DNA from 2 places in the Paenibacillus sp. J53TS2 genome. Region 1 is predicted to be linked to the other one. Evidence: riboswitches for the same ligand, from Rfam matches in the RefSeq annotation. Region 1 holds a riboswitch; the other holds the start of a gene.
The links. A riboswitch is a leader RNA that binds a small molecule or an ion and turns the genes downstream of it on or off. The one in region 1 is predicted to bind thiamine pyrophosphate.

Region 1 (5,526 bases):
AATCCCGGCCGCATGGAGAGGACGCCAGATCGTCGGCGTATTCGACTTCGGCAAAACGGGCGGAGGGAACAACTCCGGGTTCGAATCGCTCCTGTATGTCAACGGCGAACCGTTCCAAGGCGTGGATATGAATCACCAAGAGGTGTTTTTCCCGGAAGAAGCCTCCGGTACCAAGGTCAAGTTGCAGTTTCGTTTATGGTCCGGGCTTGAGGGCGGCGGGAAGCCGCAGGTGCAGGAACACCGGATCAAGCGGGCGGAAATCGCTTGGTTGGACGGGACCGTAGATCGCTTGTATTATACGTCCCGTGCGGTCATGCAGACAGTGGAGGTGCTGCCGGCGAATGCGCCGGAGCGGACCGACCTATTGACGGCACTGGATCGTGCTTTTCTGAGGATCGATTGGTCTTATCCAGGATCGGAAGGATTTTATGCTTCGCTGACGGAAGCCGAGGAGCAATTGACCCAAGCGGTGGCGGGAATGAAGAAGACGTCGCCGGTCACGGTCCAATGCATCGGACACACGCATATCGACGTCGCCTGGTTGTGGCGGCTTAAGCATACGCGGGAAAAAGCAGCCCGCAGCTTCAGCACCGTGCTGCGCTTAATGGAGATGTTCCCGGAGTACGTGTTCCTGCAGACGCAGCCGCAACTGTACGAATATATCAAGCAGGATTATCCGGAGCTTTATGAACAGATCAAGGAACGCGTGAAGGAAGGGCGCTGGGAAGCAGCCGGCGGCATGTGGCTGGAGGCAGATTGCAATTTGACGAGCGGGGAATCGCTGGTGCGGCAGTTGCTGTACGGGACGCGCTTTTTACGTGAGGAGTTTGGCCAGGAATGTACCTACTTATGGCTCCCGGACGTGTTCGGATACAGCTGGGCCCTGCCGCAGATATTGCGCAAGTCGGGCATCGATACGTTTATGACAACGAAAATCAGCTGGAACCAGTACAACCGCATGCCGCATGATACGTTTCACTGGCGCGGTATCGACGGCAGCGAGGTGCTGACGCATTTCATCACTACGCCGCAGGACGGCAGTTTCTGGTGGTATACCTATAACGGGAATATTGAGGCGTCCAGCGTGCAAGGCATTTGGGAGACGTATCGCGACAAAGAGGTTAACAAAGAGCTTCTGCTTTCTTACGGTTATGGGGATGGAGGCGGCGGTGTCAATCGCGAGCATCTGGAGCTGCGGCGGCGGCTCGACGAAATGCCGGGCCTTCCGAGGGTAACGACCGGCCGGGCGGACGAATTTTTCGCCAAGCTGCAAGAGACCGTTGGGGCGGCGGATCGCTATGTTCATACCTGGGACGGTGAGCTGTACCTGGAATACCATAGAGGAACCTACACCAGCCAAGCGTACAACAAAAAGATGAACCGCAAACTGGAGTTGTTGTCCCGGGACACCGAATGGTTGCTCAGCCTGCAGGCGCTGTTCGCGGAAGGAGACTGGGAGGCTTATCCGAAAGCGAAGTTGGACGAAAGCTGGAAAACGATCTTGCGCAACCAATTCCACGACATCATTCCAGGCTCGTCCATTCCAGAGGTGTACCGCGATTCCAAGCTGGAGTACGCGCAGGCCGAATCGCTGTTGGAATCCTGCCGCGAGCAAGCCATTCAAGCCTTGACGAACGACGCGGGGGATTCGTACACCGTATGGAATCCGTCAGCCTGGCTTTTTACCGGCTTGGTTGCTTTGGAGGGGCAAGCTGAGGGAGCAAAGTGGGTTCAAGCAGGCGGGGTAGAGCTGAAATCCGAATTCGACGGAAAGACGGTGTGGGTGCTAGTAGAGAACGTGCCGCCGCTTGGCTTTGTGACGATTGAACGCAGCAAGGACGAACAGGTTGATCTCACACCAGATGAACCTTTTAAAACACGGCCAAACGGAATCGAAACCCCAATTTATAACATCGAGTGGAATGATGGCGGACAGCTAATCTCGATCTTTGATCGGGAAGCCGGCCGCGAAGTGCTGGCGCCGGGCGAACGTGGGAACGTACTTCAGGTGTTCGAAGATAAGCCGAAAATGTTTGAGGCTTGGGACATCGATGTGTTCTACCAGGAGAAACAACGCGAGGTCGAGCAGCTACAGGACTGTAAAGTCGTGACGGGTTCGCTGCGTGCCGTCGTTAGCTTTACTTGGACTTATATGAACTCGACGATCCGCCAAGAGATGATTCTGTATGGCAACAACCGGCGGATTGACTTCCAGACTCAAGTTGATTGGCAGGAGCGTCAGCAACTGCTGAAGGTCGCTTTTCCGGTTGACGTACGGGCTACGGAAGCTACTTACGATATCCAATTCGGAAACGTCAAGCGACCGACGCATTGGAACACCTCTTGGGACCTTGCTCGATTTGAAACGGTCGGTCATCAATGGGTCGATTTGTCAGAGCACGGGTACGGGGTCAGCCTGCTGAATGATTGCAAATACGGCCACGACATTAAGGACCATGTGATCCGGCTGTCGCTGTTGAAATCGGCAACTTATCCGGATCCGCAAGCGGATCGCGGCGAGCATGAGTTTACGTACGCGCTGTATCCTCACGAGGGGCATTGGTCCGAAGGCGGTACCGTACAGGCAGCAACGCTGCTAAATCAGCCGGTTTACGCCACGATGGGCCAGGCGCACTCGTCTTCATTCTCACTGCTCCAAACGAGCGGAAGTGCGGACGTCGTCATTGATGCCGTGAAAAAAGCGGAAGACGGCGACGGCTTGATCGTTCGTTTGCATGAATACAAGGGAGGCCGAGGCCGCGTTCGCTTCCATTTCGGGATGCCGGTGATTTCCTGGCAAGAAACCGACATGATGGAACGGCCTTTAGGAGAATCCTCCTCAACTGCGGAGCTTGAGTTGTCGATGTCACCGTATGAAATCAAAACGATTCGTTTGCAGTTGAAATAACGAGAGAACGCTGTGGGTCGCCTTCGACAGTTAATCGGAAGTCGGGGCGCCCGTCAGCGTTTCGATATCGTTGGAACCGTAGAAGAACAGAACGACCAGAATGATGATTACGATGAGTTCCGAGAAGCCTTCGCCGTCAAATTCACTCATTGTAGTAAACCCCCGCATCTAGGTTATGATGTAAAGCGAGCGATCCTCCCACCCGAATCTTTCAAAGGAAGAGCGGGTTCAGGAGGAATTGTCCGCTTTTTTCTTCATGGCATTGATGATGTCATTGATGGTCATATCTCCATTCTCGTTGAGAAAGTTCAGCAACTTGTCGGCGTTTGCATCGCTGCTGATCGTTTTGTATTCGCCAACAAGGGAGACATACATGGTTGCGTTACGGTATAACTGGACGGAATCCACGCGAAGTTTACCGGAAAGAAGCAGCGCAGCTACGGTATATTCCGGGGTTTTTGGCCGGAAACCGCCCTTTTTGCCATTTTTCTTGTTGGAGGACGAGGATTTGCTTTTTCCGGCTGAATTCATGGCCTAACCTTCCTTAGCTGGATGGGATCCGGTTACTTATCCTGAGGAACCGGTTTACAAGACAGTTCCCTGATAGTTATGCTATGCAGCATTCCGGGGATGGTGTAGACGAGAGAAGCAAGTGATCCAACGATCTTTCGCTGGACGGGATTGACAATCCAGGCAGGGATCGGTAGAGTAATAGGTGAATTGCATAGGAAATCCACTAGGGGCGCCGTAAACGGCTGAGACAAGAGACCATCTTGGACCCTTTGAACCTGATCTAGTTCATACTAGCGTAGGAAAGTGGAGTCGGCCCCCATTTGAATAGTGCTCAGGTTGTCGTATATCAGCCTAGGACTTGATCGAGCCGCTCCCTCTACGGAGCGGCTTTTTTGCGCGCTCTGTTAACAGGTCGTTTGTCGTCGTCTTCTCAGGGGATTTCCTAGTTCAATATATTGGGAGGTGGAGACGATGGGGTTTACGCAGGAGCTACGACGTCAGGCGGACGGGATCTATCAAGCCATATTCGATCATCCGTTCGTCAGAGGCATCGCAAGGGGACAACTGGAGAAAGAGCAGCTCATTCATTACGTTAAGCAGGATTACGAATATTTAAACGCCTATATGCGGATTTACGGTATCGCGATTTCCAAAAGCCGGACCCGAGAGGAGATCGCGATGTTCAACGAACAGATCGCGTATATTTTAAACCGTGAAGTTCAACCCCATCAGATTTTTTGCCGGGCCGCCGGAGTGAATTTTGAAGAGTTGCAGGGGTACCCACTTGCACCCTCGGCGCATCATTATATCCGTCATATGCTGACGGTGGCCCACGAAGGGAGTTTGGGCGAGATCTATGCCGTTTTATTGCCCTGCCCTTGGACCTATCTGGAGATCGGCCAAAAGCTGCTGGCAGAAGTGCAGCCGACACCGGACCATCCGTTTTATGAGTGGATTGATTTTTACGGGCGTCTTTCGGGGGATGTGACGGAGAAGTTTATCCATGCGTTAGACGGATGGGCGGATACAGCCAGGGAGGAAGAGCGGCAAAGGATGGCCGATCATTTTCTGCAAAGCTGCCAATTGGAATATCTCTTTTGGGATATGGCTTACCGGCAGGAAGATTGGCCGGTTGCGATGCCGATGATTTCGCATTCATCCAAATGATCGAAAGAGAGGTTGAAAACATGAGCTTAATGGAAAAAGATCTGTCCGATGTGCTGGAAAAGGTGCAAAAAACGAAACCCCTCGTGCATAACATGACCAATGTTGTCGTCACGAATTTTACCGCAAACGGCTTGTACGCCCTTGGCGCTTCGCCGGTCATGGCCTATGCACCCGAGGAGGTGGCTGATATGGCCAAGATCGCCGGGGCCCTCGTCTTGAACATCGGCACGTTGTCGACGCAGCAGGTCGAAGCGATGATCCTCGCCGGCCGGTCGGCGAACGCTCATGGCGTGCCGGTGCTGCTTGACCCGGTTGGTGCGGGGGCGACCGCCTTCCGCACTGAATCGGCTCTGCGTATCCTGCGCGAGGTAAAGGTGTCGCTCCTGCGCGGCAATGCGGCGGAGATCGCCCATCTCGTCGGGGAAAACCGCGAGATCAAGGGGGTTGATGCCGGCGACACCGCGGGAGACGAGGCGGCCGAACTCGCGGTACGGGCCGCGCGGGCGCTGAACACGGTCGTGGCGATTACCGGCCGTGAAGACGTCATCACCGACGGGCTGCAGTGCCGGTTTGTCAGCGGCGGAGACGCACTGCTGACTCAGGTGACCGGCACGGGCTGCTTGCTCACGTCGGTGCTGGGAGCCTTCGCCGCGGTGGAGCGCGATCTGCTGCTGGCCGGTACCGCCGGGCTAGCGTTCTATGGCGCCGCCGCGTCCCGCGCCGCCGAGCGGACGGCCGCCGCCGGACCGGGCAGCTTCCAGATCGCGTTCCTCGACGAGCTGGCGAAGCTTCATCCGCATTCGCTCAAGGGCCACGCGGCAGTGCGTGAAATGCAGGCGACAGGCGCCGGCGGATGGTGGGTCGGATGAGCCGGATCTCCAAGGCGCTGACGGTTGCCGGGTCGGACAGCGGCGGCGGGGCCGGCATCCAGGCCGACC
Region 2 (5,526 bases), on a different contig from region 1:
CCAAAACGACGTTGTCCTCGATCGTCCGCCAGGGGAACAGCGCGGGTTGCTGCGGCACGTAACTAATATGCCCGCGTTGACCGGTAACCGGGCGTCCCTGAAGTAGGACTTCTCCTTGTTCCGGGGCCGTCAACCCACCGATGATGTGAAACAGCGTGCTTTTGCCGCAGCCGGATGGGCCGATCATCGACACGAATTCGCCGGCAGGCACACGTAGCGAGATATTGCGCAGTACGGGGACTTCCCGTCGCCGGTCGCGGAATGTCTTATGGATCTGCCGGACCTCGAGCGCCGGTACGGCCAGATCCCTTATCGTTGATTTTTCACTCATAACCGAGCCACCCTTTCTGTAAGCTGCGTTAACTCCGGTCGTTCGACGGTTTATAGCGGATAAGCCATTTTTCCAAAAGAGCAACGCAGGCGAACATCGCCAGGCTGATCGCTACGATGATCGCGATGGCGACGAAGATTTTGTCCGTGCGGAACGACGCCTTTTGCAGCATCATATAATAGCCGATTCCTTTGTCCGCACCGATCCATTCGGCGATGACCGCACCCATGACGCTGTAAGTTGCGGCGATTTTAACCCCGGACATGATCGAGGGGATCGCGTAGGGCACCTCCAGCTTGCGGAAGATATCCGCCTTGGACGCACCGATCATCCGCATATAATCCAGCATCGCGCGATCCGTGCGGCTCAGTCCGTCCATGGTCGCCACCGCAACAGGGAAGAAGCAGACGAGCGTAATGACGATGATCTTCGGCAGGATCCCGAACCCGAACCAGATCATGAGCAGTGGGGCCAGCGCAATGGTCGGCACGTTTTGGCTCAAGATGATCAACGGATACAGCGACGCTTTAAGAAACGGGACATAATGGAGCACAAACGCCATCAACAAGCCCACGAGCGTTCCAATGGCAAAACCAATCAGCATCAGCCGTAGTGTTGCCAGCGTGTGCTCCCCTAAACTGGCCGCACCGGCGGCCGCTTCACGCCCGATATCAACCGGGCTGGGGAGGATCCATTTTTCAATGTGAAACCAGGCGGTGGCGCCCTGCCAAATCAGCAAAAACAGCATGACCGCCACAAGGGGCGGCCAGATGCTGTGCCAAAGGCTGCGGAGATTCATGGCCGATATTTTTCAATCAGCTTATCCATGCTGACGCCTTTGGGGTTATACGAGATTTTGATTTGCGAAATGATGCCTGTACTGCCAAACTCAATGACGGCTTCATTCATTTTCTTCACGATAGCCAACAACTCGTCGAGTTCCCCCTCCATGGTTGTCTCCAGGGGATTGACCTGATATTTCACCCCGGAAGCCTGAATCACTTCAATGGCCCGGTCTACATACGGTATCACGTCTTCACCATTTGGCGTTTTTGGAATGATTTGAATGCTTAAAAGTGCGTTTGGCATCGATGAGTTCATCCTTTCGATAATGGGAATTGGTTGAAAACATAATTTCAGGGAGTTATTCGCTCGGCAAAAACTCATTGGTGAAAGCGGCATCTACCTCAAGCGGTTTCTCCAGCAAGCCACGCTCATGCATCCAATCAGAGTAGTTCTGCCATACTTCTTTCTTCTGTTCGCCCCAGCGCGGAGCGTCGTCCTTGTATTTTGGGCTCAGCCATTTTTGACTGGCAACTACCAGGTCCTTGTCGAGTTCCGGTACAGCCTTGAGCAAAATTTGCGCCGACTCCTCAGGGTGGGCGATTGCATAATCATAACCTTTGGACACCGCTCGCATAAACGCCTTCACGAGCTCCGGGTCGTCCTTGATCGTCTTCTCGTTGGTGACAAGCACCGGCGTATAATAGTCAAGCTGTTCGGAGAAGTCCTTAACGTAAAGCATATCCAGCGGCTCACCCCGCAGTTCGGCTTCGATGCCGGTCCATGCGTAGAAGATCCAGGCGAAGTCGATATCCCGCTTCACGGCCGTAAAATAATCGGCATCCCCGATGTTGAGGAACTTTACCTTGCCGACATCGGCGCCCTGCAGGTCCATAATGGATTTAATGACCGCTTCTTCCACAGGAGACCCCCATCCGCCGTAGGCTTTGCCCTCAAAATCCTTAGGTGTCTTGATATTCTTGGCAACAGGTGCAGCAAAGCCGGATGTATTATGCTGAATGATTGCGGCGATGGATACAAGCGGGACGCCTTGGAGCCGGCTTTGGGTGACGTTCTCTTGTACGCTGACGCCAAACGGGACCTCCCCGGAGGCAACCATCGCCTCAGCGCCGCCGGAGCCGGGAAGGAGGATATCCACATTCAGCCCTTCCTCGGCGAAATACCCTTGGTCCTTAGCGACGTAAAGGCCGGTATGATTGGTGTTAGGGCTCCAGTCGAGCACAACCTTGACGCTGCGCAGCTCTTCGCCGGTCGCCTGGTTAGGCGCGGCATTCTCGGCATTTTGCCCGCCTTGGTTTCCTGCAGCAGCCTTGCCCGCGCTATTTCCGTTGGCTCCGCCGCAGGCAGACAGAATTAGCAGCATACAGCCGAGGAACAGCGCCAGCACGGTGCGTAGTTGAACTTTCACGACACATTCTCTCCTTCGATTGTTTAAATTTCCGCAGCTTTGTTCTTGGTATAACCCTGGAAATGCGACCTTAAGCGCAATCCAAATTTCGGATACAAAAAAACGTCCCGGATCCGGGACGCGATAGGCAATGGAAATGAAATGAATAACGAGTTCATATCCATATAGTATAGCTCCCTACGCTGGCATTATCCAGATCAGGTTAAAGGGTCAGTATCTTTGAGGGATACACTCTCAGCCGGCCAATTCCAGCACCCCTGAACAGTATGACTGCAGATTACAACTGTCATTATAGTTTTCGCTTGCCGCATTTGTCCAGTCTTTCCGAACAGGTTTGCAAAAATAGGGGATTTGCTTTTTATCTGGCAAAAGGATATAATGAGTTCATCTCGTGTTTTAGAAAGAAGATCATTCACCCATTGAAAAGAGTGTCACTATTTAAAACCTGGAACTTTTTTCAATGTGTGAATTTTTTTTATACAAGTGGTGCATGTTCATAAGGGTCAGCCCTTTTGAGCGACTTCTGTTAAAAAAATGAATCATGTTAATCTTTAAACAGGAGGTATTCCCCTATGGAAACCGGAACAGTAAAATGGTTTAACGCTGAGAAAGGTTTTGGCTTCATCGAAGTGGAAGGCGGAAATGACGTATTCGTTCATTTCAGCGCGATCACTGGCGAAGGCTTCAAAACCCTCGACGAAGGCCAACGCGTACAATTCAACGTGGTTCAAGGCAACCGCGGCCCTCAAGCCGAAAACGTTGTAAAACTGTAAGCTAGCCAGAAACTGCTCTTAATGCGTTCTCGCATTGAGGGCAGTTTTTCTACTCAAAGATCATTCATGAGGTTAACATTCGGAAACCTCGCTTCTGATGGTACATATAGCACTATGACGAACCACATCTATGCACCCGGTTAGAACGCTCACCTTGAAGGAGGGGAATTATGAACTACCGTAAAAAAACGTTAGAAGAAATTCCTGAGGAAAATACACCGGTATGGACCTGCACGAGCGACGATTGCAATGGATGGATGCGTGACAACTTCACGTTTGAACATAGTCCGGCTTGTCCGCTTTGCTCGTCTGAGATGGTCATGGGAACGCGCATGCTCCCCCAACTGAGTAATCCAAGCTCCGATCAAAGATCGTCGGCCAAGAAGGCATAGACGAGGACGCCGCCGGAATCGGTGGACGCTGACAGCAGCCACAGCCGTATTCGCATCAAAGCGAATACGGCTGTTTTTGTTTTTTTTTTTGGGTATGCAAAAATGAAATATCAATAAAAGGATTGCATCTATATTAAAAATTTAATATGTTTGAACTACTACAATGTTTGACATCCAGAAGGGAGAACCCCCGCATCGATGCACGGTAATTATAAGGTTGCTTCTCAAGTCTTCGATATTCCTTCCAGCAGCAAGCAAAGGAAGCTGGCCATTCTCATCGGCATTCTGATTATCTCAATGTCGCTCGTGGCTTTGCCATTTGGGATGACAGCGCTTCCCGCCACAGAAACTTTTCTCTCCGCCGCGATTGGATGGCTGATTTTTGGGGATATGCTAACGGCCTTCATCATCTACAGCCAATATCGGGCCTCCGGTCTTCCGGCGTTGCTCGTGTTGAGCTGTACCTATTTATATAGTGGATTAATGACGTTTTTGCATATACTAACTTTTCCCGATCTCTTTGGCGGGTTGGGGGAGATGATAGGGGCCGGGGGGCAAACCGCGGGCTGGCTATGGGTGATTTGGCATAGCGGATTTTCCTTTGGTATCTTGTTGTACGCTTGGGTGAATCGAAAGTGGTCCAAGCCACTAAGCTCAAAAGAGATGATTTTCAATTACGGTACAGCCGGTATCACATTGACGTTGTTGAGCGTATTTGCCGTGTTTGAGCTCACCGCTTTAGGCGATCGCTGGCTGCCTGACATCATTCAAGAGAACGATTACCGCAAACTAAACACCTCAGGGATCGGACCCGTCTTGTGGATTTTGAATTTCTTTGCCCTGATGGCGGTATGGAGAAGAATCAAAGGATGGTCGATGTTGCACTTATGGTTGGCGGTGGCGATGCTTGCCTTACTGATGGACGTGACGCTGACGCTGTTTGCCGGCATGCGCTTTACTCTGGGGTGGTATGTAGCCAAAATCAATTCGGTTATCGCTTCGACAGTCGTGATTTGTGCAGTGGTAAATGAAGTGAATCGACTATTTATCCGGTTATCGGAGCAGCATCGCCAGTTGATGGAATCCGGCTTGCAGCTCGAGCATGCGAACGAACAGCTGATTCGGTTAACCAATCTCGACGGGTTGACGGAGATACCTAATCGCCGGCGGTTTGATGAGATACTGGCTTGGGAATTGGTCTCCCCGGAGGAGCGAAACACGGCGCTGTCGCTGCTGATCATAGATATCGATTGTTTTAAAGCCTATAATGATTATTATGGACATCAAGGCGGGGATCACGTCTTGAAAGAGATCGCTTGGACAATATATGGTGTGGCGAAGCAGGAGCAGGGCTTTGCCGCCAGGTATGGGGGAGAGGAATTCGTGGTCGTCCTGTCCGGACTTGAGACGCAGGAAACCTTGGAAGCTGCGGAGCGGCTGCGTCAAGCGATCGCCAGCCTGGCCGTCGAGCATAAACGCTCCAAGGCGGAGCCATACGTTACGATCAGCATCGGGGGATATCGCCTTGCTCCCTTTGATCCGATGGAGGCGGAGGAGTTAATCCGCCGTGCAGACCGCTGCCTCTATCGGGCAAAGGAAGAGGGGCGCAACCGATCGGTTGTGGAAGGTTAAGAGTTTTGCCTCCTGCGCCTGATTAGGGTCAGGAGGCCTCGATATTCTCGGTCATGACCCGGTATTGCTTGAACATAAACAGACGCCAGCGAATGATCATACCATATGCGAGTAGGAAGAACAGCGCTCCTGTTTGCATCACGGAGACATACTGTTCCACGACTTCATGGAGCAGGAGACGAACGA

Region 2: linked by a shared signal. The riboswitch ahead of KJS42_RS17890 (ABC transporter substrate-binding protein) and the one ahead of tenA (thiaminase II) in region 1 are both predicted to bind thiamine pyrophosphate.

What each region holds. Positions count from the first base shown of each region.
Region 1 is NZ_BOSK01000004.1:155,254-160,779, forward strand. Features, by position in the region: gene KJS42_RS10825 (alpha-mannosidase) at 1-2,908, shown strand, start outside; gene KJS42_RS10830 (hypothetical protein) at 3,137-3,439, opposite strand; TPP riboswitch at 3,637-3,740, shown strand; gene tenA (thiaminase II) at 3,893-4,588, shown strand; gene thiM (hydroxyethylthiazole kinase) at 4,609-5,457, shown strand; gene thiD (bifunctional hydroxymethylpyrimidine kinase/phosphomethylpyrimidine kinase) at 5,454-5,526, shown strand, end outside.
Region 2 is NZ_BOSK01000008.1:220,275-225,800, reverse strand. Features, by position in the region: gene KJS42_RS17905 (ABC transporter ATP-binding protein) at 1-331, opposite strand, end outside; gene KJS42_RS17900 (ABC transporter permease) at 360-1,130, opposite strand; gene KJS42_RS17895 (MTH1187 family thiamine-binding protein) at 1,127-1,420, opposite strand; gene KJS42_RS17890 (ABC transporter substrate-binding protein) at 1,476-2,543, opposite strand; TPP riboswitch at 2,700-2,812, opposite strand; gene KJS42_RS17885 (cold-shock protein) at 3,116-3,316, shown strand; gene KJS42_RS17880 (cold-shock protein) at 3,487-3,708, shown strand; gene KJS42_RS17875 (sensor domain-containing diguanylate cyclase) at 3,907-5,340, shown strand; gene KJS42_RS17870 (CcdC family protein) at 5,369-5,526, opposite strand, start outside.